Regions from separate parts of the Halomonas sp. N3-2A genome, predicted to be linked through region 1. Evidence: predicted binding sites of a transcription regulator. Region 1 holds the regulator's gene; the other holds the start of a gene.
What was found. The regulator FNR, encoded in region 1, switches genes on or off when oxygen is low (the NO sensors DNR and NnrR bind a similar motif). The targets are predictions, from matches to a motif close to TTGATNTANATCAA.

Region 1 (7,313 bases):
TCCTTTTGTTTACTTCTCACTTCGGAGCGCTCGCCATGCCTGTTCATGCCACTGCTGCCTTCTCACCTACCAACAAGGAAGTGTCTGGGGCTAATGCCTGGGATGAAGCGCTACTGCGTCGCTATGACAAAAGTGGCCCACGTTACACATCCTACCCAACAGCTCTCGCGTTTCATGATCAGTTCAGCGCCGATGACTTTACTCAGGCGCTAGCGCGCAGTAACGAGAGCCACCGTCCGCTATCCCTGTATGTGCATGTGCCCTTTTGTCGAAAAATTTGCTTCTACTGTGCTTGCAATAAAATCGCAACGAAGAATACCGCCCTTGCAGAACCTTACCTTTCTCGGCTAGATCGGGAAATGGTGCTCACTGCCCGCCATTTAGACACTTCACGCCCGGTGCAACAGTTACACTGGGGCGGTGGTACGCCCACATTTCTAACCTTGGCACAGATGGGGGACCTGATTGACCGCCTAGATGCCCGTTTTGGTTTATCTAGCTCAGCCGATCGCGATTACGCTATTGAAATAGATCCTCGTGAAGCAGACGTATTTACGTTACGCCACCTACAGTCGCTCGGCTTTAATCGGCTAAGCCTTGGCGTACAGGATTTAAACCTGCAGGTACAAAAAGCTATCAACCGCGTACAACCCCGGGTGCTCACCGAAACGTTGATGGAAGAAGCACACCGTCTTGGCTTTCGCTCACTCAATCTTGATTTGATTTATGGGCTACCATTTCAAACCGAAAAAAGCTTTGCCGAGACGCTAAGTCAAGTCATCGAACTCAACCCGGCACGGCTGTCCGTCTTTAATTATGCGCACATGCCCACCCGCTTTGCGCCACAGCGACGCATTAACGAAACCGACCTCCCCAGCGCTGATGAAAAGCTGGCTATTCTGCATACCACCATAGAAATGCTGACTAACGCAGGCTATGTGCATATTGGCATGGATCACTTTGCACGACCTGACGATAGTCTAGCGATTGCACAGCGCAACGGCACACTACAACGCAATTTTCAGGGCTACTCTAGCCATGCACAGTGCGATTTAGTTGGCTTAGGCGTATCCGCTATATCACGGGTTGACGACGTTTACGCACAAAACCCGACCCAGCTTGGCCAATATGAAGCAGCCTTAGATCAAGGTAAGCTGGCAACCGTCAAAGGATTAAGGTTAAATAAGGACGACCTAATACGAAGAGACGTGATTGAACGGCTAATGTGCGACATGCACATTGATCTAGCGGCAGTTGGAAAGCGTTGGCACATCGATGCTAGTGATTATTTTTCCACCGCAATTGAGCAATTGAAGACAGCTGAGCAAGACGGCTTAATCACTCGCCATCGGCAAGTGATTAGCGCCACTCCCACTGGGCGGCTGCTGATTCGCCATTTGGCGATGGCCTTTGATGCTCGCCTAGCTGACCAGCCTACTAAACGCTACTCTAAGATTGTATAAGCTTCTTGAGACGTCTTGCCTCTGGGCCTATGATGGCTAACGAGAAAGGGAGAATGATATGCCACAACCCGCCAGCCAACGACGCTCACTGCTGCAAGAGGCGCGCTGTCAAACCTGTAGCCTAAGCTCGCTGTGTCTGCCGCTTGCCTTAGAGCTTGAGGATATGGGCCAGTTTGATGCCATCATTCGCCGCCGCGCACCGCTCAAAAAAGGCGAGCCCCTGTTTCGCCAGGGCGATCACTTCACCAGTGTGTATGCCGTCCGCTCAGGCAGCCTGAAACAGGTGACCAGCGAAGGGAACGGCAATGATCAGCTAACAAATTTCTACCTTCCCAGCGAACTAGTGGGATTGGACGGAATTGATGAAGAGCACTACCCCGGTAGCGTCATTGCACTGGAAACCACAACAGTATGTGAAATTCCATTTGATCGCTTGGACCTGCTTTCCGAAGAACTGCCCGAACTACGTGGCCAGCTTTATCGGAGCATGAGCAAAGAATTGCGGGATGACCGGCGCATGATGCGCTTGCTATCGCGCAAGACGGCCGATCAGCGACTAGCCAGCTTTTTAGTCACCCTATCAGACCGTTTTCGTCGACGTGGATACTCGCCTTATAGCTTCAGACTCTCCATGTCCCGCGCCGACATCGGCAATTACTTAGGCTTGGCGGTAGAAACGGTCAGCCGTATTCTTAGCCGCTTTCAACAGCAAGAGGTGGTGGCTGTTTCAGGGCGCGAGGTTAATATTTTAGATATGCGGCGCCTCATCACGCTAGCTGAAGAGGAAGAACAGTCGGCTAGTCCACGCTAAGCGCCTGAATACGCCCTTCCATCAACGCCGCTTGTTTGGCTTCAAGGCCAGCAAAGTCAAATAAACCGCGGTCTGCTAGCTGGGAAGGCGCTACATTGGTCACCGCTTTAAACATGCTTTCTAGGCGTCCTGGGTGTTTTTTATCCCACTCAGCCAACATATCTTTGACAACTTGACGCTGGAGATTGGGCTGAGAGCCACATAAGTTGCAGGGGATAATGGGGAATTCCATTAGTCGAGAAAACTCTGCAATATCAGCCTCTTTACAGTAGGCAAGAGGGCGAATAACAATATTCTTGCCATCGTCAGATAACAGCTTGGGAGGCATTGCTTTCAAAGTGCCACCAAAGAACATGTTAAGAAATAACGTTTCTAAAATATCTTCACGATGATGCCCTAGGGCAATTTTCGTTGCCCCAATTTCCTCGGCAAACCCATAGAGCGAGCCACGTCTTAGTCGTGAGCAGAGCGCGCAGGTCGTTTTTCCTTCCGGGGTTTTCTCTTTCACCACTGAGTAGGTGTCACGCTCTAGAATGTGGTATTCAACCCCCACTTTATCTAGGTACTGGGGCAACACATGCTCCGGAAAGCCTGGCTGTTTTTGATCCATATTGACGGCGACCAGAGAGAAATTAACCGGCGCGTTGCGCTGCAGGTTAAGCAGTATCTCCAGCATCGTATAGCTATCTTTGCCGCCAGACAGGCACACCATCACCTTGTCACCCTCACCAATCATTTGATAATCAATGATGGCGTTGCCAACCTCTCGCCGTAAGCGCTTTTGTAGCTTATTAAATTCACGCTTTTGTTTAGCGGCGTGATGCTCGGATGGTGTCTGTGCGCTATTAACAGCAGGGCTGTCAACAGAAACAGTATCAGGCGCTGCGGGGTCAAAATAGTCAGGTTGTAGCATGGTGTAGGCACTGCCGATGGTAGAAGAAGCAGCGGGCATTCTAACAAGACTCACCACGTCCACCCAAGATAAACCCGTGGATTCATCCCGTGAGAGTAGTACCGACTATCCCTGCTGGGCGATCTCGCGCTGCAAACGCAGATATAAAAGCGCGCTTGCGGTTGCATCCCCCAGCACTCCCATCCATTGAAGAGCGGGTATTTGCCAACGAGCGAGCGCTTCGGTTAGGCGGCCGCTCGTCTCACACTGTGGATGTAAGCGACGCAGTTGGCGATAGTGTAGCTTTCCAACATCGACCTGGGCATTGGGCAAACCAAATCCCAACCCGGCTTTAAACAAAAGATTTAGGTGTTCCACCGAGCGCCCTAACTGCCAACCAATTAGCGGCCGATTACCGATGAATTCCGCTAGCGCCCCAAGATGCTCAGCGTTAGGCGCCAGCACCGTATCCGTCGCATACAGCTGATGATGTCGCCGCAGCGCAGGGGCGTTGTTGTTCTGCTCTTCTGCCAGGGTAGCCACCCAGGCTCGGCTGGTCTGCACTCTCCCTGGGCTTAAGACAACAGCAGCGACGCTGACCACCGGCGCTTGGCCTGGGCTAACCTGGCAGGCAAGCGCCACCATTTCTTCCCCCATGTAAGGCTGAAACAGCCATGCGTAGGGGGAGTCTGCCCAGCGTCGACGGTCGCTTTCGCGCTGCATTAATGTACGCAGCGAGCCACTGAGCAGCGACATATGCCGGTCTAACAAGCGCATTCCGCTCACGAATACTCCAAATGATAACGATGGGAGAGCCGCTGCTTAAAATCTTTTACGATATGCAGCGCCTCACGCAACAGGTCACGCTCAAGGGACGAGAGTTCTTGCACCACCACACGGTTACTACGCTGCTGAGTCGACGCTTCCGCTGTCTGTAGCTGCTGTTTTAAACGTAGTTCGGTAAACAGTGCCAGCGCCTCGCCCAGGTCATCCGCAAAACGGCGATCAAGACGACCATCTTCTGCTAAAGCGTCCAGGCGATCTAAGGTGGAAGTAGCATTAATGCGTCGCTCGAGGGCCATTGTGCGCACCCCATGAACAATGGGGAAAATACCGCCTTTTTTAATATCGATCCCATGCTGGGGCTTTTTTAAGGAGCCAAATAGCGTTAGCGGTGTTGAGAAACGCAGTGCAGCGCGAGCAAAGTAGGACAGCAATAGCTCATCCCGTGAGCAGCGTTCAAACAGCTCTGCTCGCACGCTGTCTAGCAATTGCGGATTACCAGCCACACCATGGGCATCCAGCAAAATCGCCAGCTTCATTAGGCTATCGCCATCTCTTGCACTCACCCACTTAGCAATGTTGTTTTTCCATTGCGACACAGTGCCAACCCATTCAGGATTAGACACCATGATATTACCTGGGCAGGGTGGGTAGCCGAGCTGAATCAGCGTTTGGGTAAGCGCATTCATGTCTTCGGCAAGCGAAGGCCATTGGCTGTCATCGGCTAAAATCAAACCATTATCTTGATCTGTTTTAAGAATTTGTTCGCCGCGCCCTTCGCTACCCATCACCATTAGGCAACTTTGGGAGTGATACTGCTCAGGAATAACAAATGACCACGCTTTATTGATAATTCGGCCATTCAACGCGGCCAGTAGGTCCATGGCAAAACGTAGTTTGACCCCTTGCGCCATAAGCGCATTCACCAATTCTGGCGTGCGTTGGCTGGCAGCCGCCAATGCTTCTAAGCTATTCGCCTGCTCCACCTGCAGACTAACGACATAGCTACGGCTCGAAAAATAGCTAAGGACATCCGTTAGCTCCACCACCCCTTTCAGGGCGCCCTGTTCCATCACCACCACCCGCGTTACTTTATGCCGCGTCATCAGCACGAGCGCTTCAAATAAGTACTGATGGGGGGTAACGGTCACCAACGAGAAATGGGCCACATCCTCAACGGGCGCTGTATGCTCAAAGTTGTTCAGCACGACACCATTGAGCAAATCGGTTTTGGTGACAATGCCAAACTCACCCTGGGTTTTGACGAGCAAACTATCTGCATGACTATCGTTGAGCTGACGCACCGCGCTGGCAATATCTGTCGATGCATCCATGATAAGAGGTTCACGCATACATTCGCTGACTTTAGCCAACATAAAACCGGCCATGGTCACGCCGCCTTCGGCACGCTTTTCAGTCATTAACCGCGCTTTGTGAGATAGCGACTGTTTGAAGAAATTTTCGAAGTCAGGATGATGACGGCATAGTTTTATAAATAGCGCCTTCGGCATCACATAGCACAAGCATTCTTGCTCAGCCTGGAAGCGATAACGGCTTTTACCGTTCAGAATACTAATGGCACCAAACAGATCACCAGCCGTGTAGTGCCCAATCCGTGCACTGGACGCTGGCAGGGTAGGGTCCAGTTCAGCAACTTCGCCCTTGTGAATCAAAAATACCGATTCACCCGCTTGCCCCATCTCGATAATAATTTCATCACGATCAAAATAGGCGATGTCCATACCACGACGAACGTGGTCACGCCCTTCATCATCAATTAATGTGAAGGGCAATTGGGAAAGATCAACGTCAATCATGAGTGACCCCAGTTAATCGCGATGAAGAACACAATGGCTTAAGGTTTGATTGCTTTTTAACCAGCGCCTTTATTATACCTTTTGCTATACCGCTAACGTCGCAAAGACGTTTGTTTAGCGACCAAAGTAGCGACACGAACTAGCAAACTTGGCCACTTAATATACCACCTATTAAAAGTAGCAAACATTGCTTTTAAGCGACCCATAGACCATCGTCCTATCACCCAGACAGAAAAGCTAAAAAAAACTTTAAAAACAGGTATTTATTTTCAAAAACAAACATCAAAATACGTACTGAAAGCTTATTGATACCAAAGTCTGGGATTTATTTTTTGCAATTATTGCCCACTATTAACAACGGGCTATACAGGATGTTCACGTGACACTTGTTAAACATTTATCAAGGCACTGAAGAAAACCTTGCCAAACCATTAACCAGCAGAGCAACTTAACCAACAAGGTGATATGCGTCTAATCGCACTAAATCATCGCAGACAACTAAAAGAGCGGTTTTCTATGAAGGATTGCCCTAATGGATCACACGCTATCCTGAGTTAACTTTCCAACCCTAAAAATCACAACTGGAGAGCACCACAATGGCAGATGACAAATCCAACGCTGCTGAATACTGGAAAGCCAACGTCCGATTAATCTTTGGATGCTTGGCCGTTTGGGCGTTCGTTTCTTATGGATGTGCCATCCTCTTTCGTCCGCTGTTAGCGGGCATTCCCGTTGGTGGGACTGACTTGGGCTTTTGGTTCGCTCAACAGGGCTCCATCCTCACCTTCATCGTACTGATCTTCTTCTATGCCTGGAGAATGAACAAACTCGATGCAAAATTCGGCCTTGGGGAGTAAGCCAGTATGAGCCAGTTTGCCATTAACTTACTGTTTGTCGGCGCGTCGTTTGCGCTCTATATCGGGATTGCGATATGGGCACGAGCCGGGTCGACTAAAGACTTCTACGTTGCCGGTGGCGGCGTTCACCCTATCACCAACGGTATGGCGACTGCCGCTGACTGGATGTCAGCGGCATCGTTTATTTCGATGGCCGGTCTGCTAGCGTCTGGCGGGTATGCTAACTCCACCTTCTTGATGGGCTGGACAGGTGGTTACGTTATCCTGGCAATGCTGCTAGCGCCTTACCTGCGTAAGTTTGGCAAGTTTACAGTGCCCGACTTTATTGGTGACCGTTTCTACAGCAACACTGCGCGCTTCGTCGCGATTGTGTGTTTGATCGTTGCCTCTGTTACTTACGTTATCGGTCAAATGACCGGTGCTGGCGTTGCTTTCTCGCGCTTCTTGGAAGTGAGCAACACCTGGGGTATCTGGATCGCAGCGCTGATTGTGTTCCTATATGCCGTTTTTGGCGGCATGAAAGGCATTACCTACACGCAGGTCGCTCAGTACGTAGTGCTTATCATCGCCTACACTATTCCGGCGGTGTTCATTGCCATGCAATTAACCGGCAACCCGATTCCGATGTTCGGTATGTTCAGTACTCATACGGAGTCTGGTATTCCGCTACTGACCAAGCTGGACGAAGTG
Region 2 (7,313 bases), 990 kb from region 1:
TTGGCAAGCTGCTCGGCGGTCGTAGTGGCGCGCGGGTGCTCATCGGTATCCACGATCAGCGGGTCTTGTTTGCGGCGGGGTATCTCGACGGGCACTATCTCTTCGCGCAGGCGGCCTGCCTCCATCGCGGCGGCGGTGCGCTGCTGGCTGCGCAGAGCAAAGGCATCCTGATCTTGTCGAGAAATGCCAAACTGCTCCGCTACGTTTTCAGCGGTTTCGGGCATGGAATCCACGCCGAATTGAGCTTTTATAGCGCGATTGATGAAGCGCCAGCCGATGGTGGTATCAAAAATATCGGCTTGGCGTGAAAAGGCCTGTTCGGCCTTGCCCATTACGAAGGGCGCCCGCGACATCGACTCTACCCCTCCAGCGATCATCAATCCCGCTTCGCCGGTTTTAATGGTGCGGGCGGCATTGCCGATCGCATCCATGCCTGAGCCGCACAGCCGGTTAATGGTAGTGCCGGGCACCTCGACCGGCAGCCCTGCCAGCAGTGCGGACATGCGCGCCACGTTACGGTTATCTTCCCCAGCCTGATTGGCGCAGCCGTAAAAGATATCGTCAATCAATGACCAGTCGACGCTTGGATTGCGTTCCATCAGGGTGCGCATCGGAATGGCGCCCAGGTCATCGGCACGCATGCTGGAGAGTGCGCCGCCGTAGCGGCCTATCGGGGTGCGAATGGCATCAATGATCAGCGCGTCTTTCATAGGTTATCTCCAGCAGCGGTATTTTCTGCGTCAGTATCTTCCAGGCGGCGTACGCTGCCGCGAATTTTGTAGGAACGCCCGCGGAACAGGGCAATGGTATCGCCGTGCTGATTGCGCAACGTAATGTCGTAAATACCGGTGCGCCCACGGCGGCTGCGCTCTTCGGCGGTGGCGGTGATCTCGTCGCCTAGTTGGCCAGGGCCGAGGTAGTCGATACTGCAGCCAGCGGCGACGGTGGCTTCATCGTAGCTGTTGCAGGCAAACGCAAAGGCGGAATCTGCCAGGGTAAATAGAAATCCGCCATGGCAGTTGCCGTGCCCCTGCACCATGTCTTGACGCACAGTCATGGTCAGTTCGGCGAAGCCGGGAGCCACGCGGGTAATACGCATGCCCAGCCCTTGGCTGGCATGGTCGCGGGAAAACATCGCGTCGGCACAGGCTTCCGCCAGCTGTTGTGGGGTTAGTTGGGTATCACTCATGAAAGCTTTCCTCGCTCAAGGCGTTGCGCCGCAGTAGAAACGAGCTGCGATAGCGCTGTTCACCGTAGCTCTGCTGTAGATGCGTAAGGGTGCGGTGAACGAAGGGTAGGCCCAGTGAGTCTGCCCAGGCCAAGGGGCCGCGTGGGTAGTTGACGCCAGCCTGCATGGCCAGGTCGCCATCCTTGGCACTGCAGACACCCTGGAGTACGGCGTCGGCGGCTTCATTGGCGAGCATAGCCACGCTGCGCAGCACCACCAGCCCTGGGGTGTCGGTTAGCCAAGCCACGTCTATTCCCAGGCGTTGGAAGAACGCCGTTGCCAGTTGGCGAGCTTCGGGTGATGTGGTGTGGCTGGCAGTAAGTGCGATGGCGCTGGCGCTGCGGTAGTCCAGGCACAGGTCGAACAGTACCAGGGCGTCGAGTCCTTCATTGACCGCGCGCTCGGCGGCGCACCGACCGTCGCTAAGGGCCAACGCCAAATCGCCCAGATATAAGCGAGGCGTGCCGTCTGGTAGCAGTGATTCACGACGAACCACCTCAAGCCCAGCTTCCTGAGCGCGTTCCAGCAGCGGAGCGATCACACCAGGGTCGCCCTGCACGACAAGTGCTGGTAGTTTCGCATTTGCTGTTGCTGCAAATTTAGGCTGTGGCTTCGCAGGGTGTTCGCCCGCGTAGTCAAAAAAGCCTTGGCCCGATTTGCGCCCCAGGCGTCCGGCCTCCACCAGCGCTTGCTGTACTAAGGAAGGCTCGAAACGGGTGTCGCCGTAGTAGGCATCGAACACCGAGCGGGTCACCGCGTAGTTAACGTCATGACCGATTAGGTCCATCAGCTCGAAAGGCCCCATACGGAACCCGCCCGCCTGACGCAGCAGCGCATCGATGGTAGCGGCGTCGCTGGCACCTTCCTGCAGCAGACGTAGCCCTTCGGCATAGAACGGCCGTGCCACGCGGTTAACGATAAACCCTGGAGTAGAGCTGGCGTGCACCGCGACCTTGCCCCAGGCAACGGCAGTGGCGTACAGGGTTTCAGCAACCTCGCTGGTGGTCGCCAGGCCAGACACCACTTCCACCAGCTTCATGATGGGAGCGGGATTGAAGAAGTGCATTCCCGCCATGCGCTCTGGGTGTTCAAGGTTCGCGGCAATGGAGGTAATCGACAGTGACGAAGTGTTGCTGGCGAGCAGGGTATCCGCTGAGCATAACGCTTCCAATTGGGCGAATACCTGACGCTTGATTTCAAGATTTTCGACGATAGCTTCGATAACCAAACGGCTGTCGGCCAAGGCATCGATAGCATCGGCAGGTTGCAGGCGAGCAATAATGTTATCCACATCCCCTTGGATCATCTTGCCCTTGGCAACACGCTTTTCCAGCTGACGACGAATGTTATCAATGCCCGCTTTGGCGGCACCCGGTTGATTGTCATGCAAGACCACCGAGTGGCCAGCTTGAGCGGCAACCTGAGCGATACCGGCACCCATGGCGCCTGCGCCGATCACGCCAATAACGGCGGACGTGGGGAGGGCTGACATCTCACTCTCCCTTGAAGGTGGGGCGACGTTTCTCGATAAAGGCGCTGACGCCTTCGCGGTAATCTTCCGTGCGTCCGGCTAGGCGCTGCAGATCACGTTCCAGGTCGAGCTGTTCGTTGAAGCTGTTATCGCTGCTGGCGTGCAGGGCGCGCTTGATCAGTGCCAAGCCGCGCGTCGGTTGAGTGGCCAAATGGCGAGCCATGTTCATGGCTTCTTCCTGTAGCGCCTCATCATCGACGCAGCGCCAGATCATGCCCCACTGCTCGGCGGTCTCGGCGGGAAGCTTGTCACCCAGCATTGCTAGGCCTCTGGCGCGCGCCATGCCGACCAAGTTAGGCAGTGTCCAGGTGCCGCCGGAGTCTGGAATCAAGCCGATCTTACAGAAGGCCTGAATAAAGCTTGCCGAACGCGCGGCCAATACGATGTCGCAGGCCAGGGCGATGTTGGCGCCGGCACCTGCGGCCACGCCGTTCACTGCACAAATAGTCGGGAACGGCATGTCTTTAAGGGCGCGCAGCATAGGGTTGTAGCGCTTCTCAAGCGACTCACCGAGGTCGGGAGCTTGCTCGCCGGGTGCGACGCTGCGGTCGGAAAGATCCTGACCGGCACAAAAGCCTCGGCCGTTGCCGGTCAGTAACAAAGCGCGAACGCTTGCGTCCTGACGCACGGCTTTTAGCGCCTTACGCATCTCGGCATGCATGTCAGTATTGAAGCTGTTCAGGCTGTCGGGGCGGTTCAGCGTGATACGGGCGACGCCGTCTTCCACGCTGTAAAGCAGGGGCGCTTGGCTCATGGGGAGTATCCTTGTGTCAGTGCCCTTGAAAAGTGGCAGGTCGTTTTTCTTGGAAGGCGCGAATGCCCTCTTCGCGGTCAGCGGTGCCCGCTAGCAAGGTGAACGCATGGCGTTCAAAGCGCAGTCCGGTGGCTAGGTCGGTATCCATCGCCTTGTGTAACGATTCCCGCGCCAAGCGCACTGCCAGCGGTGCCTTGGAAGCAATGCGTGTTGCAATTGCCATGGCGCGTTCTAGGGTTAATTCGGGCTGGGTAATTTCGCTAATCAGGCCAGCTTCGAGGGCACGGCGAGCGGAAATTGGCTCGCCAGTCAGCACCATCTGGGTGGCCAGTGATTTGCCCACCGCCCTTAGCAAACGTTGTGTGCCGCCAGCGCCGGGCATGATGCCCAGGTTGATTTCTGGCTGGCCGAACAGAGCGTTTTCACCGGCGATGATGATGTCGGCATGCATAGCCAGCTCGCAGCCACCGCCCAAGGCATAGCCATTGACGGCGGCAATGATCGGTTTGCGAAAACGCGTAATGGTGGCCCAGTGGTGCTGGCGAGGATCTTCCAGCATGCCCACCAAGTCACGTTCAGCCATCTCGTTAATATCCGCACCGGCGGCAAATGCTTTTGCATTGCCGGTAATCACCACGGCGCGAACGTTGTCGTTACTATCCGCGTTGCTCAAGGTGTCGGCGAGCTCGCCGAGAAGCTGCGTATTTAGCGCATTCAGTGCTTCTGGGCGATTCAGCGTGATGCATAAAACGCCCTCAAGGAGTGGGGGTATTTTGAGCGTAGTGGGCATTGTTACCTCAGTTCGGCCTGTGGCGCACAGGATGAATATCTGTCGAGTATAGGTTTATTTTGATACACATCAATATTGTTTGATTGTTTTTAGTGTGTCGCTTATTGGTGTTTTTGATAATTTATGTTTTGTTAACAATGGCTTGTATGTATTTATAGCGAGTGAGTGATAGTTGTTAGACCATGGTATGAAAGGTGGGAAATTGGCCCGAAAAGTGATCTTTAGCCCGTATATATCGAGTTTATTGATCGTGGTGGGCTAATTCTTAAGCAAGCGGCGCCAGGGAAAGCGTTTGATGTTTTGTTACGGGAAAGATAGTCTTCTTTGCTATAGCGTATCAAAAAAATAAGTGAGTGCAGGAGCGCCCCCATGACGCAATCAGCGCAGCAGATGTTTGACCTTCACCGTGACATTCTTGACCAGGCTGTCGACGCCATTTCTAAGCGTAATTTCTGGACGCCCTATCCAGAAAGCATGCGGAAATACCCTGAAGACGCTGTTAATGCGGCACCATCGAAATTTGAGTCACTGCTCAACCAACCATTTGCGCTGAATAGTGTTGGCAGCACCCAGCAGGTGGGTGGCGAAGTCTCACCCTATGGGTTTGAACTTGGCATTACTTATGACCAGCCAAACCCTGACGAGCTGATAGCGGCCATGCAAGTGGCAATGCGTGACTGGCGGGATGCCGGGGCTGAGGCGCGTGTGGGGGTATGTCTGGAAATCCTGTCACGGCTAAATACCATGAGCCCAGAGATCGCCCAGGCGGTGATGCATACCAGCGGCCAGGGGCCGTTGATGGCGTTTCAGGCGGGTGGGCCGCATGCCCAGGATCGCGGCCTTGAAGCTGTGGCCTATGCCTGGCAGGCCATGGCGCAGGTTCCTGCTACCGCACAGTGGGTTAAGCCCCAGGGCAAGCATGATCCCATTGTCATGGATAAGCGTTTTCACATCGTGCCACGCGGCATCTCGTTGGTGGTGGCCTGTTCTACTTTTCCCACCTGGAACACTTATCCCGGCTTGTTTGCCAGTCTGGCGACAGGCAACCCGGTCATTCTTAAACCGCATCCTGGCGCTATTCTGCCAGTGGCAATGACCGCACGGGTTGTTCAACAGGTACTGGAGGAAGCGGGCTTTGACCCTTGTCTGGTTAGCCTGATACCCGACACTGTCGATGCACCGCTGACGAAAACGCTGGCGCTTGATCCTGCGGTCAAGCTGATCGATTTCACCGGCTCCAATGCCTTTGGCGATTGGCTGATAGATAACGCCACTCAGGCTCAGGTGTTCGCTGAAAAAGCCGGTGTCAACACGGTCATTATCGACAGCGTGGAAAATCTCAAAGCGGTCACAGCGAACCTGGCTTTCTCGCTGAGCCTCTATTCCGGCCAGATGTGTACGACCCCTCAGGCCATTTATGTACCCAAAAACGGTATTGAAACAGCAGATGGCCCGTTAAGTTTTGACGATGTGGCGGCAGCGCTAGCCAAAGCTGTCCAAGAGTTTCTGAGCGACAACGACCGCGCCTGCACGGTGCTGGGTGCCCTCCAGTCGCGGGAGACGCAAGCACGCATTGAGGCGTGCCGAGACTTGGGCGAAATAGCGTTGGATAGCGAGTCGCGAGCGCACGCTAAGTTCCCTGACGCCCGCATTCACACGCCGCTTATCCTCAAGGTAGATGCAGCACAGAAGGCTACCTATAGCGAGGAACGCTTCGGCCCCATCAGCTTTGTTATCGCAACTGAGAACACCGCGCATAGCATTGAACTGGCGCGTCAGGTGATCCGGGAAAAAGGCGCGATAACCCTCGGTGGCTATACGACAGATGAGACCGTGGCCAACCAGTTAGAAGAGCTGGCGATGGAGGTGGCGACGCCGCTCTCGTTGAACCTGGATGGGGGGATATTCGTCAACCAGTCGGCTGCTTTCAGTGACTTTCACGCCACAGGCGGTAATCCGGCGGCCAATGCCTCGCTATGTAATCAAGCCTTTGTCGCCAACCGCTTTGTGGTGGTGCAAAGCCGTCGCCACGGCCAATCGAACTAACGGAGAACGTGATGCCTTACTATCGACTTGAAGGGGTGACGCCAGTGGTGCACCCAACCGCTTATGTCCACCCGACCGCAGTGCTCATCGGGGATGTGATTGTTGGCCCCAATTGTTACGTTGGCCCCGGCGCGGTGATGCGTGGTGACTTCGGCCGTCTGGTGCTGGAAGAAGGGTCGAACCTGCAGGATACCTGCGTCATGCACGGTTTTCCGGGCTGCGTCACTAAGGTCGAAAAGGATGGCCATATCGGCCACGGCGCGGTTTTGCATGGCTGCGTGATTGGGCGTGATGCCATGGTTGGTATGAACGCTGTAGTGATGGACGGTGCCCACATAGCGGAGCGCTCTATTGTTGCGGCGGCCGCGTTCGTCAAAGCGGGGTTTGAATGCGAGCCACAGTCATTGGTGATGGGGGCACCTGCCAAAGTTAAGCGGGCGCTGAGCGATGAAGAATTTGCTTGGAAGCAGCAGGGTACTCAAGAGTACCAGCGTTTAGTGACCCGTTGCCGTGACAGCTTGGAACCTTGTGAACCGCTGACAGAGCTCGATGCTGACCGCCCAACCTTACTGACCGGTGATACACAGCCTAAGCAGCAGAGCATAGCGTAGCAAGGCGATAATTATGGTATGGCTCGCTACCACCGCGTCCCCCCTGGCGAGCCATCCCCCACCCAACCACAGGTTGATAGCCTCAAGCGGTCTTTGTAGTCGCCCCATAATCCCATTCCTTCCTGAGCGCCAAGTCTCAAACCTGAGTCGTCCGAAAACCTCGGCTGCCGTCACGGTAAACGATGATCAAATTTGAAGAGACAAAGTGTTTCAAGTCCATACGTAACTGTTGCAAGTTGGGGCACTGATTGCTGTCGATTGATTGAAAATCTAAAAATACTCAGACAAGTAAATTGCTTCAACTATATGAATAAAAAGAAATTGTTGATAGTCGGCGCGGTCAATGCAAGTTG

Region 2: paaF (2,3-dehydroadipyl-CoA hydratase PaaF) is a predicted target of FNR. The motif match lies at 4,363-4,376, and genes of this name have one in related genera.

Annotation. Positions count from the first base shown of each region.
Region 1 covers NZ_CP022286.1:3,241,961-3,249,273, forward strand. Annotated here, with positions in the region: gene hemN (oxygen-independent coproporphyrinogen III oxidase) at 36-1,463, shown strand; gene fnr (fumarate/nitrate reduction transcriptional regulator Fnr) at 1,522-2,274, shown strand; gene ttcA (tRNA 2-thiocytidine(32) synthetase TtcA) at 2,261-3,226, opposite strand; gene CEK60_RS15165 (DNA polymerase III subunit epsilon) at 3,293-3,943, opposite strand; gene CEK60_RS15170 (putative nucleotidyltransferase substrate binding domain-containing protein) at 3,949-5,766, opposite strand; gene CEK60_RS15175 (DUF4212 domain-containing protein) at 6,363-6,623, shown strand; gene CEK60_RS15180 (sodium:solute symporter family protein) at 6,630-7,313, shown strand, end outside.
Region 2 covers NZ_CP022286.1:4,236,525-4,243,837, forward strand. Annotated here, with positions in the region: gene pcaF (3-oxoadipyl-CoA thiolase) at 1-710, opposite strand, end outside; gene paaI (hydroxyphenylacetyl-CoA thioesterase PaaI) at 707-1,189, opposite strand; gene paaH (3-hydroxyacyl-CoA dehydrogenase PaaH) at 1,182-2,720, opposite strand; gene paaG (2-(1,2-epoxy-1,2-dihydrophenyl)acetyl-CoA isomerase PaaG) at 2,722-3,513, opposite strand; gene paaF (2,3-dehydroadipyl-CoA hydratase PaaF) at 3,530-4,303, opposite strand; gene paaN (phenylacetic acid degradation protein PaaN) at 4,673-6,349, shown strand; gene paaY (phenylacetic acid degradation protein PaaY) at 6,361-6,960, shown strand.